2 linked regions of the Roseimaritima multifibrata genome follow. The protein of the gene in region 2 binds, or shares a complex with, the protein of the main gene of each other region. Links are inferred from orthologs where the notes say so. Each region holds a gene or a part of one and is shown on either strand. Other genes may lie near its edges. The genes, in order: FF011L_RS18870 and uvrB.

Region 1 (8,345 bases), 220 kb from region 2 along the record:
GTCGACCGCGTTGCATTCGGCTCGAGCCGAATTGGTGGGCCAGCCCGGAACGCACAGTATCGTCTACATCGGCGACGGTTCGTCGCTGGGCGAAATTCGCGACCAGCAATCCTTCGTGACACTGATCGACGCGCTCCGAGCCGACAAAATCAGTATCCACAGTTTGGCGGTTGGCCCGACAACGAATGTTGAACTGTTGGCAACCCTTGCCAATCAGACCGGTGGAGTGACGCTTGCTCCGACCGAAGAAAATTTAAATCTTGCGGGTACCTTCGGGCGTCAGCTTGCCGACGCTTCGGTGACCGCTCCCATGTGGATCGACGACCTGAAACTGCCCACTGGAATGAAAACCGTTCAAGCCGGTCGCTTGCCACCTGTCCGGATCGATCGTGATACGGTCTTGATCGGACAGATGGAGCCCAAGGTCGAAGGGAACATCGTTGTTGACGGCCACGTTGGTGGAGTCCCATTCGAAGTCGCAATGGACGCCACTGCGGAACCGGCAAATCCTGACTTTGCATTCCTTCCCGGTTTGGTTGGTAACTCGGCCAACAACCAAGGCCTGCTGTTGCCGACGCCCGGATCGTGGGCGCTGCAGTCGATCGCCAAAGCGATGAACTTTCGGGCGGACCAGATGGTTCAAGCCGGAACTTTGGCTTTGAAGCAAGGGAACGCTCGCGGGGCATCCGTCGTCGCCGATTTGGCTTTGGCAAGCGATCCTAACAATGCAAACGCACAGATGATCTCTCGTTTGGCTTCCGATCAAGGACGTCTGACTTCGATGCTTCAGGAGAGTGCGAATTCTCCGAAGTTGCAAGGTGATGAAGTCCAGGAACAGCCCAGCGGGTTGTTGGAAGAAACCGATGCACAACGTCAAAAGAATTCAGGACGTTTGCGTGCCGAAGTACTGGGCGGTTTGTCGGCGGCTCGCCGGCAGATGGAACGGGATCCTTCGCAGGTGACCGAAAGCCTAAAAGTTCTGCGAGCGATCGTTGAAAGTGAACCAAATATCGATCCAGACGTTCGTGAGGAACTTCTCGGTGACGTGAATTCCGCACTGCAAACCGCGTCGGCTCGGACAAAGGCATTCATGGCCGATCAGGAAACGCTCCAGCAGCAGGTGGCTGCTGCCGAAGCGGTTGAACGGATGTTGGCCGATACCTTCCGTGATGAAGCTCGGATTTCTCAGTTGTCGCAGCAGATGAACGCTGTGATGCGGGAAGGTCGTTACGACGAAGCGGCCAATTCGCTCGCTCCAGATCTTGCCGATCTGGCGGGAACCGGTCGAGTCATTTCTCAGCACGCGATGGAGAATTCGCATATCGTTTCGACGGTTGAACGTCACCGCCGTTATCAGGACCTTCGCGAACGCGGTTTCGTTGACGCGTTGAGCCTTGTCGAGAAAGCGTTTATTCCTTTCGTCGATGAACCCCCCATCGTTTACCCAGAAGCGGAAACTTGGCAGCGACTCAGTCGCCGCCGTCTGGAACGTTACGGATCGTTGGATCTGTCGGGTGACAACCCAATCGAACGCCGTATCTATTCCGCTTTGGATGATGAAGCAACCTCCGGTCCTTTCTTGGAAGAGCCTCTAACGCAGGTCGCTCGGACTCTGTCCGAAGCTCACGACATTCCGATTCGAATCGATAGTCGTGCTTTGGAAGAAGACGGTTTGAGTGGCGACATGCCTGTCACGATCGATATCAAAGGAACGACGCTTCGCTCGTTCATGCGATTGATGTTGGAAGATCTTGATCTGACTTACATGATCGATGACGAAGTTTTGAAAATTACGACCATTACCACTGCTGAGGCCAATTTGGTCACCAAAGTTTATCCGGTCGGCGACCTTGTGGTTCCTGTGATCAGCATGGGCGGCATGGGTGGCATGGGCGGCGGCATGGGCGGCATGGGCGGCGGCATGGGTGGCATGGGCGGCGGCATGGGCGGTATGGGCGGCGGCATGGGTGGCATGGGCGGCGGCATGGGTGGTATGGGCGGCGGCATGGGTGGCGGTATGTTCGTCATTCCTGACGACATCTCTCTGTCCGGCAAAGCCACTTCCAAAAGCGTCGATGATTCGGATGTCCTGATTGGTCCTGGGCCGATCAAATTGACTCCGAACGATTCCCAGACGACTGCCGAAGCTTGGCAAGAGTATTTTCAGGGGCTTTCCTTTGAAACGGCCGCTGAAGAAACGCTTCATGATCAACGGATCCGTAGTACGATCCGGACGATGAATAACAAAGCCTCGAAGGCTGCGTCGGAGGATGACGAAGAGACTGCAAAGATCCATTTCGCTGAAATGCGGGATCTGATCTCCGCCGCGATCGCAAGCGGCAATGTGCAGGCTTGGATGTACGAAGCCTACGCATTGGCACTGATGGGAACCGACGGCGATCAGACCGAAATCGAGCGAGCCTTACTTTCGGCGGTCGATTTTGCGGATACCCCCGAAGACGTTATGAATGTAGCGACCCACCTGGAAGCCGTTGGTTCCAAAAAGGCGGCTCTTCGCTTGTGTCAGGACGTGTCGCGTCTGCATCCCTATCGCCAAGACTGTTATATCAGCGGCTTGCGAATCGCTCGTGATTTGGATGATATCGATGGTTTGACTTGGGCTTGTGCTGGCGTGCTCAGCCAAGCGTGGCCAAAAGAAAAAGAATCTTTCGAACGAGAAGTTCGTCTGATCGCCCGAGCGACCTACCAGACGTTACAGGAACGTGGTGAATACGACGCGGCGGCTGAGTTTGCTAAGAAGCTTGAAGTTGCCACCGCACACGATGTCATCATTCGGGTTACTTGGACCGGCGATGCCGATGTCGATTTGGCCGTTCAAGAACCTGCCGGTACCGTTTGCTCGTTGCAGAACCCGCAGACCGCCGCTGGTGGAGTCCTGTTAGGGGATACACTGCCTGGAACGACGGACGACGGAAATGTGACCGAAACCTATGTCTGTTCAAAAGGCTTCAGCGGGATTTATCAACTGTCGGTGCGACGCGTGTGGGGAGATGTTTCCACAGGCAACGCGACGGTTTCGATCCTGACCGATGTTGGGCGTCCAACCCAGCGATTGATTCAGCAACAGATCGATCTGAAAGAGAAAAACGCTCTGCTTACTTTTGAAGTTAAAGACGGACGCCGTGAAGAACGAATCGCTGAAGCTCAGCTAGCCGATATCGGTGCCGCTAAAGACAAGATGGGTGGCGCTATGTTGGCACAGCTGGCAGGCGGTTCTAGCCTTTCGTCTGCTGGAGACATGATCCGAGACATCCGCCGCTTTGGTGGGAATGTCGGAGGTCGTCAGCCATTCGGACGTGGTGGTGCTGTCGGTTTTGAACCTGAAATCGAAGTTTTGCCTGAAGGAGCGAGCATGACAGCGATCGCGATTATTTCCGCAGATCGACGTTATGTTCGTATCACCCCGACTCCAACCTTCTCGCAGATCGGAAACGTTAGCACGTTTAACTTTGTTTCTGGTGACTCGGAAAACCTACCTGACACCGGTGGTGGTGGTGGATTCGGTGGTTCGGGCGTCGGTCAGGGGCAAGGAAACGTTGGCTTCTAGTAACCGCCACCGATTCCTTTGAAGTTTTATTGCTCGCCAAGCGTCAGCTTGGCGAAGGCTAATCGAAACGAACGTGCGGCACCTGAAGAGAATTCGATGGTTGCCGTTCGTTTGGGGCCCCGCCCGGAAACGGCGGTAACCTTCCCCGCACCGTATTCTTCGTGATGGACAATCATTCCATTGCGAAAATCGTTTAACGGTATCTTGTCGTCGTTGCTCTGTTCATTCAGCAGGTTTGCGGCCGTCTTTAATCCTGCGGGAATCAACGCAGGTTTCTTTGCCGCTTTTTTCGCTGGCAGTTCGTCAGGCGGTAATTGGCAGACCTCGTCGATTTCATTGGTCGTGGCAGAATCGTTGGACTGGTCCCAGATTTCTGGGGCGTCCCCGTCGACGGAAAAGCTCTCGTCGCCAAATTCGTCGCCTGAATCAAAGAACTGATTGGAGTCTTCTGGTTCGATGAAACGCATCTCTTCACGGGGCAATTCCATCAGGAAGGGGCTGCCGACAACCGGGCGTAGGTCTCCGCGAAGAGCCCGCCGTTTGCAGCAGCTCAGCTGAAGCCGCTCCTCGGCGCGGGTGATCCCGACGAACAGCAGTCGACGTTCCTCTTCGACCTGCATCGGATCCTCCTTGCTGCGGTAATGGGGCAGCAGGTCATCTTCGACGCCGATGATGAAGACTCGTGGGAATTCCAGACCCTTTGCCGCGTGCATGGTCATCAGGGTTACGCGGTCGTTTTCTTCATCGAATGCGTCGGTGTCCGACACCAGGGCAACCTGTTCCAGGAAAGCTTCTAGCGAACCGTCCTCAGGGAATTGACGATCGAATTCGACGGCGGCCGTTAGCAGTTCGTCGACATTGGCCAGCGGGCTGTTGTCTTGTTCGTCGACCGATGATTTTCGCAGGAAGGCACGATAGTCGGTCTGTTCCAGCAGATGCAGCAACAGTTCTTCCAGTGACCCCGTCGCTTTCAAGCTAAGGCGGTCAAACATTTCGACAAACTGCCGGATTTTCGTCGCCGAGCGAGTCGGCAGTGCTTCAATTTGATCGCTGTTTCGAGCGGCATCCAGCAAGGTCAATCCATTGCCGTCTGCAAAGTCGCGCAGGCGTTCGATCGACTTGGCGCCGATCCCACGCGTTGGCACGTTGATGACTCGCTGCAAAGCGACATCGTGGGCTGGATTGTTGACCAAATGAAAGTAAGCCAGCAGGTCTTTGATCTCTTTCCGCTGGTAGAATTCGACGCCATTGACGATTTGGTAGGGTAGCCCTCGCGAGCGAAACGCATGTTCGACCGAGCGGGTTAGTGCATTCATCCGGCAGAAGACGGCAAAGTCTTGTGGGCGACAGCCTTCGTTTTGAATGGCGGCGGTGATTTGGTCGGCAATGTCATCCGCTTCCCGGTAGCCGTCTTCGTACATCCGCAGGACCACCGGGGCCCCTTCTTCCCGGTCGGTTAGCAGTTGCTTGTCCTTCCGCCGGGTATTGTGCTTGATTAATTGGTCGGCAATCCGAAGGATGTTCGGCGCGCTTCGGTAGTTCTTTTCTAAACGAACCGTTTTGACGTGTGGGTAGTCTTTTTCAAAATCAAGAATGTTGTTGATGTCCGCCCCACGCCATCCGTAGATCGATTGGTCGGGGTCTCCGGTGACAGCCAGGTTCGGGTAGTCGACCGATAGGGAGCGAACGATTGCGTACTGGGCCAGGTTGGTGTCTTGGTACTCGTCGACCATGATGTATCGATAGCGAGAATCCAGTTCGCTGCGAAGTTCCGGGTTCTCTCGCAAAAGGTTTGCCACATGGAATAGCAGGTCATCAAAATCGACCGCATTGGAGAGCAGCAGCTGTTTTTGGTAGACCGGATAGACTCGAGCCGCCACCGCTTCGTTATGCCGCAAGGATTGACCCTGCATCATTTCGGGGCTGACCAACCGATTTTTCGCTCGGCTGATGACCGCCGCAATTTGATCTGCGGAAGTGTGGGATGTGGACACTTCCGCTGCGGCGATGGCACGCTTCATCGCCTGTTTGCTGTCGCTGGTATCGTAGATCGAGTAATTCTCGGCCAATCCGACCATCGATGCGTAACGGCGAAGCAGGCGGGCACAGAATCGATGGAACGTTCCCATCCAGACGTCTTGCCCCGGAGCGATGGTCGCCAGTCGATTTCCCATTTCCTGAGCCGCTTTGTTGGTAAACGTCAACGCGGCGATTTGATGGGCGGGAACGCCAATTTGCAGAAGATTGGCGATGCGGTGGGTGACCACACGGGTCTTACCACTTCCCGGCCCTGCCAGGATCAGCATCGGACCATCTTGGTGCGCTACCGCTTCCTGTTGGGCCGCGGTTAGTTGTTGGCTATTGGTTTCCACCACTTTTCCTCTTGCTACATCCATTCTTGGCGCCAGCGCACCGCAGGCAGGCTTTGAGTGGTTCATTCTACGCGCTGATCACCCAAGGGCTAGCAGCCAAGGTCCATTACATGTGGGGCGAATTGCCGGCGGCAGGGTGTCAGCGGGCTTGAAATCCGGCGAATCGCCGAACGGTTCGCGGGCTGTTGATTTAAGCGAAAGGCGACAATCACTAAATCAACAAGCCGCTCGCGCCGTTCCGCTAAGGGGTGCCCGCACTGTTTGAGCTGGGAGCAATTAGATTGTCGTCCAGCTACTTTGTCCGTGCGAAGAAGGTTAGGATGGGGAACGCTTTCCTCTCCCGTTTGTTTCCTACCGAACCTGAGTCACGTTTTCGATGGCAGTACGGACCCCCAAAAATGTGTTTGGCGACCCTCTGATTACTTGCAGCACCAGCCCGGTGACCGGTTATTATCGCGACGGATGTTGCCAGACGGGAGCCGGCGACGTTGGTTTGCACGTTGTCTGCTCGGTCATGACCGACGATTTTTTGCGGTTTAGCAAATTCCGCGGAAACGATCTCTCGACCCCGATTCCGGAATTCGAATTTCCGGGCCTTAAGTCGGGCGATCGTTGGTGCCTGTGTGCTGCTCGCTGGAAAGAAGCTTTTGATGAGGGGATGGCCCCGCAGGTAGTCTTGGCGGCGACGCATATTTCGGCATTGGAGTTTGCTTCGCTGGAAGAACTCCAATCGCTTGCGGTGGATTAATAGGCTTCGGGTTGTCGCCACGCGACCCACAGGGTTTTGAAGAGAATTTTGATGTCCAGCCAGAGCGACCAGCGACGAATGTATTGATGATCGAAATCGATTCGTTGCTGCATTTTATCGATCGTGTCGGTTTCGCCGCGGCTGCCCGACACTTGGGCCAACCCCGTAATCCCCGGTTTCACTTTGTGGCGAAGCATGTAGCCATGAATTAGACCGCGGTATTCTTCGTTATGGGCCGTGGCATGAGGCCGAGGGCCAACAAGGGACATCGATCCTTCGATGACGTTGAATAACTGAGGAAGCTCATCCAGGCTGGTTTTGCGAATGAATGCACCAACCCGGGTGATACGTGGATCCGACTTCGTTGCCTGCTGGACGACGGGCCCATCATCGCAGGCCTTCATCGATCGAAACTTCCAGACTTTGATTTCTCGTCCGTCCAGCCCATACCGGCGTTGGCGGAAAAAGACCGGGCCGGGTGAAGTCCATTTGACGGCGATGGCAATCAGGGTCATTGGGATAGCCGCGGCAACCAATGCACAAAGCGACAAGGCGACATCGGCGATCCGTTTGACCATCCCGTCGACACCATACAGTGGGTTTTCGAAAACGCTGACCGCTGGCAGGCCGCCAACCTGAGTCCAACGGGCGTGGAGCAGTTCGAAGACGAAAAAGTCAGGGACGATATAGACCGACACGGTGGAGTTGCTTAACTGGTCGAGGATGTATCGTATTCGGTCTTCGGCTCGCATTGGCAGGGTGATCAAAATGCTTTCAATTTCACCATCCCTAGCCTTCTTCACCAAACTGCGGAGGTCGCCAGCGAGCGCCACATCGTCGGGAACCGATTCCGGTAAGCGTTCTCGTTCACGGTCGTCATAAAATCCGACCATCCGAAGTCCAAGTCCCGGATCATCGGCGATCGCTTGAGCGGTGGAGATTCCCAGAGGATTCAGGCCGGCGATCGCAACGGTTCGCGATCCATAGCCTCGTTCCAGAAAACTGCGTTGCAGGATTCGGAACGCCATGCGGACCAGAGCGATCATGCAAGGAGCCGCCACGATCCATGCTGCCAGCGTGGCTCGTGAAAAAAAGGTGTTGTAGCGAGTTGCGATCCCCAGCATTGCCAAGCCCAGTACCGTCACGATCCAGGTGCCGACAACGGCGAGGATTTCTCGGTCGGACGATTCGCCGCTGAAGTGATTGCGAAGACCGGTCCACTGGGATGTTAATAAAAATAACACCACCGCCACCAATCCCATCGCTAGATCAAGATCATCGACCGCGTACCCGGATAGCCATTTGACAATCCCCAGTGATGCCATGATGCCACATGCATCCAGCAACGGCTGCATGACTTCCCAGATGGAACGGTGGCTACGGATTGTCGTATTTGGGGACATACATAGGGTTCCTGTGCAGCGTTACGATCGTGATTCCTGTTAGGGTTGGGAACCACCGTACTGCCTGCGGAATGATAGTGAATGTCCTACTCTAGGTTGCGTTTTCGCTCCGCCAGTCCAATCCGAGGTCCAGCCAAACCGCTTGGTGCGTTAAAGCGCCGCTACTGATCCGATCCACACCGGTTAAAGCAATTTCGCGAAGTGTTTCGATTGTAACACCGCCGCTCGCTTCCAATTCCACCTCGGGGGCTTCG
Region 2 (8,219 bases):
GTGGTGGTTCGCCAGGCAAACACCGCATCCAAGGAATCGGTGCTGGATTCGTTCCTAAAAATCTAGACACCACGCTTGTCGATGATGTTGTCTTGGTCGAAGACGAAGATGCCTTCGAGTACGGACGCCTGCTGGCCAAGCAGGAAGGGATCATGGCGGGCATCAGTAGCGGCGCCAACATGTACGCCGCTCTGGAAATCGCCAAACGCCCTGAATACAAAGGCAAACGGATCGTCACCGTGATGTGCAGCTTGGGCGAACGCTACCTCAGCACACCGCTGTTTGGCGATCTGGGCATTTAGCGTTTGCGGAAGATTTTCATTCGGGATCAACAATCCCGAATGTGACCTCCACAGCGGACCGCGTGGGGCTTATCTTGAAGGGCTGGATTCTATGGTTAAACATCCCATCCGCTTCTTCAGAAGGCCCCTCAGATGCTGCAATCGTCTACGATACTGCTCGGCTCGCTACTCTCGATCATGGCGGTCTCCACGGTCGTTCGTGGAGACGAAGGCATGTGGCTATTCAACGCCCTCCCGCTAAAGCATCTTGAACAAAACCACCAGTTCTCGCCAACGACCGAATGGGCAGACCATCTGCGGCTCTCTTCGGTCCGCTTCAATTCAGGCGGTTCGGGCTCGTTTGTCTCCAGCGACGGTTTGGTCTTAACCAATCACCATGTCGCCAGCGACACCCTGCATAAGCTAAGCACGCCGGAACGCAACATCATTGATGCGGGGTTCCTGGCGAAACAGCCTTCGGAAGAACTCCCTGCCCCCGACTTGGAACTGAACCAGTTGGTTTCGATCGAGAACGTGACCGAGCGCGTCAATGCAGCGGTCGCCGCCGACCTCAACAGTGACGAAGCGTCCAAGGCTAGGCGGGCAATTATTTCGACGATCGAAAAAGAGTCGTTGGATTCCACCGGACTTCGCAGCGATGTGGTAACGCTGTACGGAGGCGCTCAGTACCACCTTTATCGCTACAAGAAATATACCGACGTCCGATTGGTTTGGGCTCCTGAAACCAAAGCCGCTTTCTTCGGTGGTGATGCGGACAATTTTGAGTACCCACGGTACTGCCTAGACGCCTCATTGATGCGAGTCTACGAAGACGGAAAACCAGCGAAGATCGACAATCACCTGGGCTGGAGCGACCAACCGGTTGCCAATGGGGATCTGGTCTTCGTTTCGGGAAACCCCGGACGCACACAGCGGATCTTCACCACGGCCGCGTTCAAGTTCCTGCGTGACGAACGCCTGCCATACGTGCTCGATTTCCTCCGACGTAAAGAAATCATGTTGCAGCAGTATGGGCTGGAAGGGATCGAACAAAAACGTCAGGCCCGCGACGAACTGTTCGGAATCCAGAACGCCCGGAAAGCCTACACAGGCATGCTTGCCGGCTTGCAGTCGCCTCAAACCATCCAAACCAAGCAAGCCGCAGAAGATCAACTTCTAAGTGCAGCGGCAAAGGACGAAGGCCTAAAACCGTTGACGTCGGCTTGGCAACAGATCGCCGACATCCAAATTGAAAAAGCAAAACTGCTGGGACAAAGTACCGGATTCCAGTCGCGTCTTTACGACATCGCCGAAACACTTGTGCTGATGTCGGCCGAAGACCAAAAACCGAACTCCGAACGACTCCGTGAATATGGAGAGGCCGGTCGCGAATCCCTCCTGCAGGACCTGCTCAGCGAAGCTCCGATCTATCCCGATTTGGAACGCGCCAAACTGGCCGACGAACTTGCACGATTTGTCGAACAGCGTGGCGGCGACGATCCGTTGGTTCAGCATGTCCTTAACGGGCAAAGCCCACAGGAACGTGCCAGCGAACTAATCGCCGGAACAAAACTAGCCGATGTCGCCGCGCGACAAACGTTGGTCGATGGTGACCGCACACACGTCCTGGCCAGCGACGACGCATTGATCAGTCTAGCGCTGTTGATGGAACCCGAATACCGCGCCCATCGGACACGCCGCGAAGAACTGGAAGAACAGGAGCGTCAGGCTTACACAAAGGTCAGCGAAGTAACCGCCGCAATCGATGGGACCGATACTTATCCCGATGCAACCTTCACCTTGCGACTGGCGTTTGGCACGGTCAAAGGATACCAAGAAAATGGACAAACCGTCCAACCTTGGACCGTCCTTAACGGAGCCTTCGAACATGCCGCCGAACACGAAGGGCAAGAAGATTTTGACTTGCCTGAAAGCTGGCTGGCTGCCAAGGAAAAAATCGACGGGCATACGCAACTGAATTTCATTTGCACCGCCGACATCATTGGTGGCAATAGCGGTAGCCCCGTCGTCAACCGCGAAGGTGATCTGGTCGGATTGATCTTTGACGGAAACATCCAAAGTTTGACCAGCGATTACCTCTACAGCGACGAACAAGCGCGTGCGGTCTCCGTGTCAGCCGCTGCGATTCGCGAAGTGATCCGCAACGTTTACCAGGCACCTGAACTAGCCGATTCCTTAGGCAAGTAGGCAGGTCAGAGGGCAACCTTCAAGCAATGCCTCGCGGCCCGTTCATCGTGACGCGCCGCGGGCAATCAAAAAGCTGGCACACCGTTTGCTTCTATGGTCCTTTCAGTTTTCACACGATTCGAGTGCAAGTCACCGAATCGATAGAACCTCAAAAACTGGAGTATCTAAGATGTATATTGGTGGCGGAATTCTAGGAACGGTATTGGTCATCCTGCTGATCGTTTTTCTTGCTCGTCGCGTCTAAGCGAAGGGCAGGGGCGACAACAAGGTTGGAACGTCCCAACCCGATGCGTCGGTGAGAGATAACAGACCGCTTAAGTTATCGCTTGATGACGCGTCGAGTTAGTGCTTGTCGCCTTTGGATCGGGACGCGAGAGAACGCGCCCGTCAGTCGACTTGCACGGAGTGAAAGGCGGCAATCTGCACTCCGCTTGCGACGCCATCCACGACTGGTGATTCGCCGGGTTGGTGATTCGCTGAGCTGGTAATTCGCTGAGCTGGGATTCAAGATTCGACCGCTCACTTTTACCTGTAACGAACGGCTAACGTTTGGGACGGGGGACTTTTCGTGGCGCCCCTTTTAGGCCTCGGCTTTCGGCCCGCTTGCGTCCCTTTTTCTGACGGCCGATCGTCTGGCTTGACGCTTCGACTTCCACCTCCTTCAGCGGCCGTCCGATCGCTTCTTTTAACTGCAGGACTCGGTCCCGCAATTGAGCCGCACGCTCGAAATCCAATCCTTCCGCAGCCTGCAGCATCTCTTGCTCCAGCTGTTCAACGTACTCGATGGTCACATATCGACCATCACTTTCCGCTTGAGCCTTTGCAGTTGCGACACGACGTTTGGCGGCATCTTTCTCGATCCCTGCATGAATTTTCCGCCGCACCGTTTCCGGCGTAATCCCATGTTTCTTATTGTAGGCTTGTTGGATAGCGCGTCTTCGTTCGGTTTCATCGATCGCCGCTCTCATCGAATCGGTGATCTTATCGGCATACAAGTTAACGCGTGCATTCACATTTCTTGCTGCCCGCCCGATGGTCTGCACCAAACTGGTTTCGCTGCGTAAGAATCCTTCTTTATCCGCGTCCAAGATCGCGACCAAAGAAACTTCGGGTAAATCCAACCCTTCTCGAAGCAGATTGACCCCGATCAATGCATCGAACTTGCCTTCACGCAGCTCCTGAAGCAATTCAACGCGTTCGAAGGCATTCAGTTCGCTGTGCAACCAACGGCAGCGAACGTTTTGTTCCTGCATGAATGTCGCCAAATCCTCCGCCAAACGCTTGGTCAGAGCGGTGACCAGAACACGTTCATCCTTGGCGGCTCGATCACGGATCTCTGCCAACAGGTGATTGACTTGGCCTTTCGCTGAAACGACTTCGACAATGGGATCCAATAGCCCGGTCGGTCGAATGATCTGTTCAACCACCTCGCCGCCAGCGCGTTCCAATTCATAATTCGAAGGGGTCGCTGAAACGAACACGACTTGCCCGACGCGATTCTCCCATTCCTCAAACTGCATTGGACGATTATCGAGCGCGCTGGGCAGGCGGAACCCATGATCGACCAGCGTTAGCTTTCGCGATCGGTCACCGGCGTACATGGCTCGAACCTGGGGGATCGTGACATGCGATTCATCGACCATCGTGAGAAAGTCATCGGGAAAATAGTCGTACAGCGTGTCGGGTGCCGAACCTGGTGGTTTTCCCGAAAGCGGGCGACTGTAATTTTCGATCCCCGGGCAATGTCCAACCTCCTGCATCATTTCGATATCGAAACGAGTCCTAGCGGCCAAGCGTTGGGCTTCCAGCAGTTTCCCTCGTGACTGAAACAGTTCCAGTTGCTCAGCCAGTTCCTGTTTGATCATGCCGATCGCCGCGGCGATCCGATCTTCGCTCATCACAAAGTGCTTGGCCGGATAGATGTAGACTTCATCGCAGGTATCGAAGACCTCTCCCGAAGTCGGGTTGATCATCGAAATCTGTTCGATTTCATCTCCCCACATTTCGATACGGTAGGCGAATTCTTCGTAACTAGGCCACAATTCAACACAGTCCCCACGGACGCGGAATCGGCCTCGTTCAAAAGCGACATCGTTTCGGTCGTATTGGATTTCGACCAATTTCATCAGCAACCGATCCCGCCGGGTCTGCACTCCTTTGCGGACATGGACCACCAAATCTTTGTAGTCCTGCGGGGAACCCAAACCATAAATACTACTAACCGACGCGACGATCAGCACATCGCGGCGACTGACCAACGAACTGGTGGTCGCCAACCGCAAACGATCGATCTCTTCATTGATGGAAGCATCTTTTTCGATGTAGACGTCGCGTTGGGGGATGTAGGCTTCTGGCTGATAGTAGTCGTAATAACTAACAAAATAGTGGACAGCATTCTGCGGAAAGAACTCTTTGAATTCCGAATAAAGCTGAGCCGCCAGCGTTTTGTTATGGCTAAGGATCAAGGTCGGGCGGCCCATCTGTGCGACCACATTTGCCATCGTGTACGTTTTTCCCGTACCGGTAGCCCCCAGCAGCACCTGCACCCGCTTCTTTTCCTTTAACCCACGCACCAGGGCCTTGATCGCCGCAGGCTGATCCCCCGCAGGAGGAAAGGGGCTAGCCAGGTGAAATTCTGCAGGTGGTAATTCGATTTTGGGCATACAACGCGACATTTTCGAAAAGGCATGGGGCCGAGAACCCAAATTTTAGCCCCAATCACTATATCTAGCACCCGCAACCCGCAAGACATTGACGGATTATGCAGTACAAAGCGGCTGAAATCGCGTTCGACCAGTAGGCTATTAATTTCCCTTCCTATTTATTCATCGAATAGAATGGAAAGGAAAACCAGATGGAAACGCCCCGATCTGCCTCTTTTCACTCCCTTCTGCTTAAATCGACTATGCCTTTTCTCAAGTATTGCTGCCTGGTCCTGCTGCTAACGCTGGTCTCTGCGGCTTCCAGCGAAGCGGAAATGACATCCCGAGAAAAACTATCGGTGATGCGAATCGCGACCGCCGTGAAGGAAGCAGGGGCTAGCTACCAAGCTGGCGAATACGAAACCTGTGGCGAAAAGATCACCGCCGCAGTGACCCTGATCGAAAAGGCGATGGAAACGGCCGACCAAGAGGTCTACGAAGCCTTACTGCCGCAATTCTCGAGGATTTCCCGAGCCTCCGCGTTGTTGGAACTAGAGGGGATTCGCGTCGCTTTCAAACGGCCAGAAGCCCCTTCGATGAAACCGAAGGACAAACCTGCCGCTCCCAGCACTCCCACGCCAAAACCTCCGACGCCCCCCAAACCGGCCGAGGGCGAAGTTAGTTTCGCGAACGATGTCGCCCCGATCTTGGTCCAACAATGTGGACGTTGCCACATCAATGGTTCGAAGGGAAATTTCACGCTGACCTCGTTTGCCGCACTGATGAAGGGGCCGCCCGAAGGGGTGGTTGTGTTTGCAGGCGATGTCGTGGGAAGCCGTTTGATTGAGGTAATCGAAACCGGCGACATGCCTCGAGGCAACAAAATGCCTCCTAAACAGCTGGAAACGCTAAAAGAATGGGTTCTGGCAGGCGCCAAGTTCGATGGCCCGGCGCCCGAGGCCCCACTGATGGCTTACGCCGGCAAAGCCGATCCAGCCGCAGCGGCACCCATGACCCCGAAACTGGAAACCAAACGGAGCACTGGCAGTGAAACGGTCAGTTTCGCCAACGATGTCGCCCCTCTACTGGTTGCCAACTGCAACGGGTGTCATTTGGATGCGATGCAAACCCGTGGCGGATTGCGGCTGGATACCTTCGCGCAATTGCTTCGCGGCGGAGACAGCGGATCGATCGTTACCCCGGGCAACGGCGCCAGCAGCCTGCTTGTCCAGAAACTACGCGGTGAGGTCGGAGACATCATGCCCGCGGGCGGACGTCCAAAACTGTCCGATGAATCGATTCAACTGATCAGCACCTGGATCGATGAAGGGGCCACGCTGGACGGGCTGAACGAAGACCAACCGATTCGCACGATGGCAAACTTGGCCTGGGCTAAAAATGCGACCCATGAAGAACTGATGCAGCGTCGCCAGGAGCTAGCTCAAAAAGCGTGGAACCTAGGGGCGACCCCGGCCGCACGTCAGAATACCAATGACTTCTCCTCCCCCAATTTCTACGTCCTGGGAAGCGGATCGAAAGAAACGATGGAAGAGATCGCCAAAAGTGCGGAAGCGACTTTAAAAAGCGTGAAAACCGTCGTGGATGCAACCGATGCCGGCCCCATGTACAAGGGCAAGGCAACGATTTTCGTTCTTCCCAAACGGTACGAGTATGCTGAATTTGCGAAGATGGTTGAACGCCGATCGATCCCTTCCACGTGGACCGAACACTGGCAATACAACATCATCGATGCCTACGTCCCCATGGTCGTCAATCCTGACGAGGATCCCGAAACCCTTTCCGCACGTCTGATCGCTCCACTGACCAGCCTGGCGGTCGCCTCCCAAGGGGGTGATGTCCCGCGATGGCTGGCCGAAGGAATCGGTCGAGCCAACGCAGCCAAGCTAGGAGGCCGCGACAACCCGCAAGCGGACAAGTGGCGAGAAGAGCTTCCCGAGGCGCTTGCGGTGATCGAAAAACCGGACGATTTTCTCAAAGGGCGACTCACCCCCGAAAGAACCGACCTGGTCGCCTTTGGACTGGGAAATCAAATGCTAGAACGTAACGGACGACGTCAGTTCGACCAACTGATCCGAGCTCTGAAAGAAGGAAAGCCGTTCGCGGCAGCCTTCACGGGCGCGTTTGGGGGCCCTCCCCAAGCCTACGTCGACGCCTGGCTAAGAATGCAAGCCAATTCGCCTCAACGACGCGGCCGCTATTAATCAGGACGTTCGTAATCGAATGCCGACGGAGAGATCCCCAACGGAACAGTTTGCGGCGGCTCTTCCAAGGCAGCTGGATTTAGACGCACCCCAGGACACCTAAGCAGCATGCGATGCCGCGGCAATTTCATGCTTGCGTTTTGGTGGCGCACTCACTTCACCCTCCTTTTAACGAGGGCTGAGCAATTTTGACGAGGGCTGAGCCGGCTACGACGGGCATGCCCGGCCACGAAATTGGCGCGCGGGTGACTGAAATTGCAAAAGTTAAATTGCAAGATGGCGGTCCCTACTGACGATGTTGCACCTTGCAATCCTCGTTTTTCCATTGGCGGCCTCTCATGCGGTGGGCGAAATCTCGTACGGAAATCTCGTGCCACGCAACGCAATCAAGAGAAGCCTTTGCGTCAAGCCAGCCTCGGTCTCTCGCCCCCTCCAAAACATTGAATCGCGGTCGATTACGTTAGATAACGAACCGTCGATCCAATGCCAAACTTGATATGAAGCGGGCTTGTTCCAAGAGAGAGGGAAGCCAGATTCTTTTCGCTTATTCGTTCGCCCCTTCGAGCGAGCGTGAAGTTCGGTTTCCGAATCCTACAGTTCGCGGAAGCGGATATCTTTGAATTCGACCCACATTGGTTTGCCAGCGTGCAACTGGAGGGCCAACTTGCCGTCCAGCAATGCCAGTTCGGGGCTGTCGGTGAAATCCATCGTCAGGCGGCCATTCATGAAGTGTTGCAGGTGACGCCCTTTGGCGATGATCACCACTTCATTCCAGCCGTCCAAGTTAAACAGTTCTTTAAAGCCTTCCTCGTCGATCAATGGAGTCTTGTCGACTTGCTTTCCGTCCGCAGTGACAACGGCTTTTT

Evidence for each region.
Region 1: the proteins of uvrB (region 2) and FF011L_RS18870 are in contact, whole or in part, in a crystal structure (PDB 7EGT), measured with the Thermus thermophilus proteins. The link is inferred for Roseimaritima multifibrata from one-to-one orthologs. Residues at the interface, in WP_096411307.1 of Thermus thermophilus: Glu23, Leu25, Arg26, Asp27, Gly28, Glu29, Arg30, Phe31, Arg55, Glu326, Asp327, Phe328, Glu379, Ser382, Gln383, His398, Gly400, Arg401; in WP_096412145.1 of Thermus thermophilus: His654, Arg656, Phe657, Gln666, Asp668, Glu669, Lys680, Arg681, Leu682, Ser683, Lys685, Tyr686, Ala687.

Annotation. Positions count from the first base shown.
Region 1 is NZ_CP036262.1:5,201,985-5,210,329, reverse strand. Bases 3,268-6,325 are described here. They hold FF011L_RS18870 (ATP-dependent helicase), read right to left. Parts: upstream 5,941-6,325; coding sequence 3,595-5,940; downstream 3,268-3,594. Other genes in these bases: FF011L_RS18865 (DUF2237 family protein), read left to right, coding at 6,317-6,325; FF011L_RS18875 (VWA domain-containing protein), read left to right, coding at 3,268-3,568. Also shown: more of FF011L_RS18875, read left to right, coding at 1-3,267; more of FF011L_RS18865, read left to right, coding at 6,326-6,688; FF011L_RS18860 (undecaprenyl-phosphate glucose phosphotransferase), read right to left, coding at 6,685-8,091; nadC (carboxylating nicotinate-nucleotide diphosphorylase), read right to left, coding at 8,183-8,345. UniProt on the Escherichia coli protein: A helicase with DNA-dependent ATPase activity. Unwinds DNA duplexes with 3'-5' polarity. Translocates on single-stranded DNA with 3'-5' polarity. Initiates unwinding more efficiently from a nicked substrate than double-stranded DNA.
Region 2 is NZ_CP036262.1:5,425,891-5,434,109, forward strand. The notes cover bases 2,593-5,524. They hold uvrB (excinuclease ABC subunit UvrB), read right to left. Parts: upstream 5,153-5,524; coding sequence 3,032-5,152; downstream 2,593-3,031. Other genes in these bases: FF011L_RS19685 (c-type cytochrome domain-containing protein), read left to right, coding at 5,395-5,524. Outside these bases: cysK (cysteine synthase A), read left to right, coding at 1-302; FF011L_RS19675 (S46 family peptidase), read left to right, coding at 435-2,489; more of FF011L_RS19685, read left to right, coding at 5,525-7,353; FF011L_RS19690 (3-keto-disaccharide hydrolase), read right to left, coding at 7,945-8,219. UniProt on the Escherichia coli protein: The UvrABC repair system catalyzes the recognition and processing of DNA lesions. A damage recognition complex composed of 2 UvrA and 2 UvrB subunits scans DNA for abnormalities.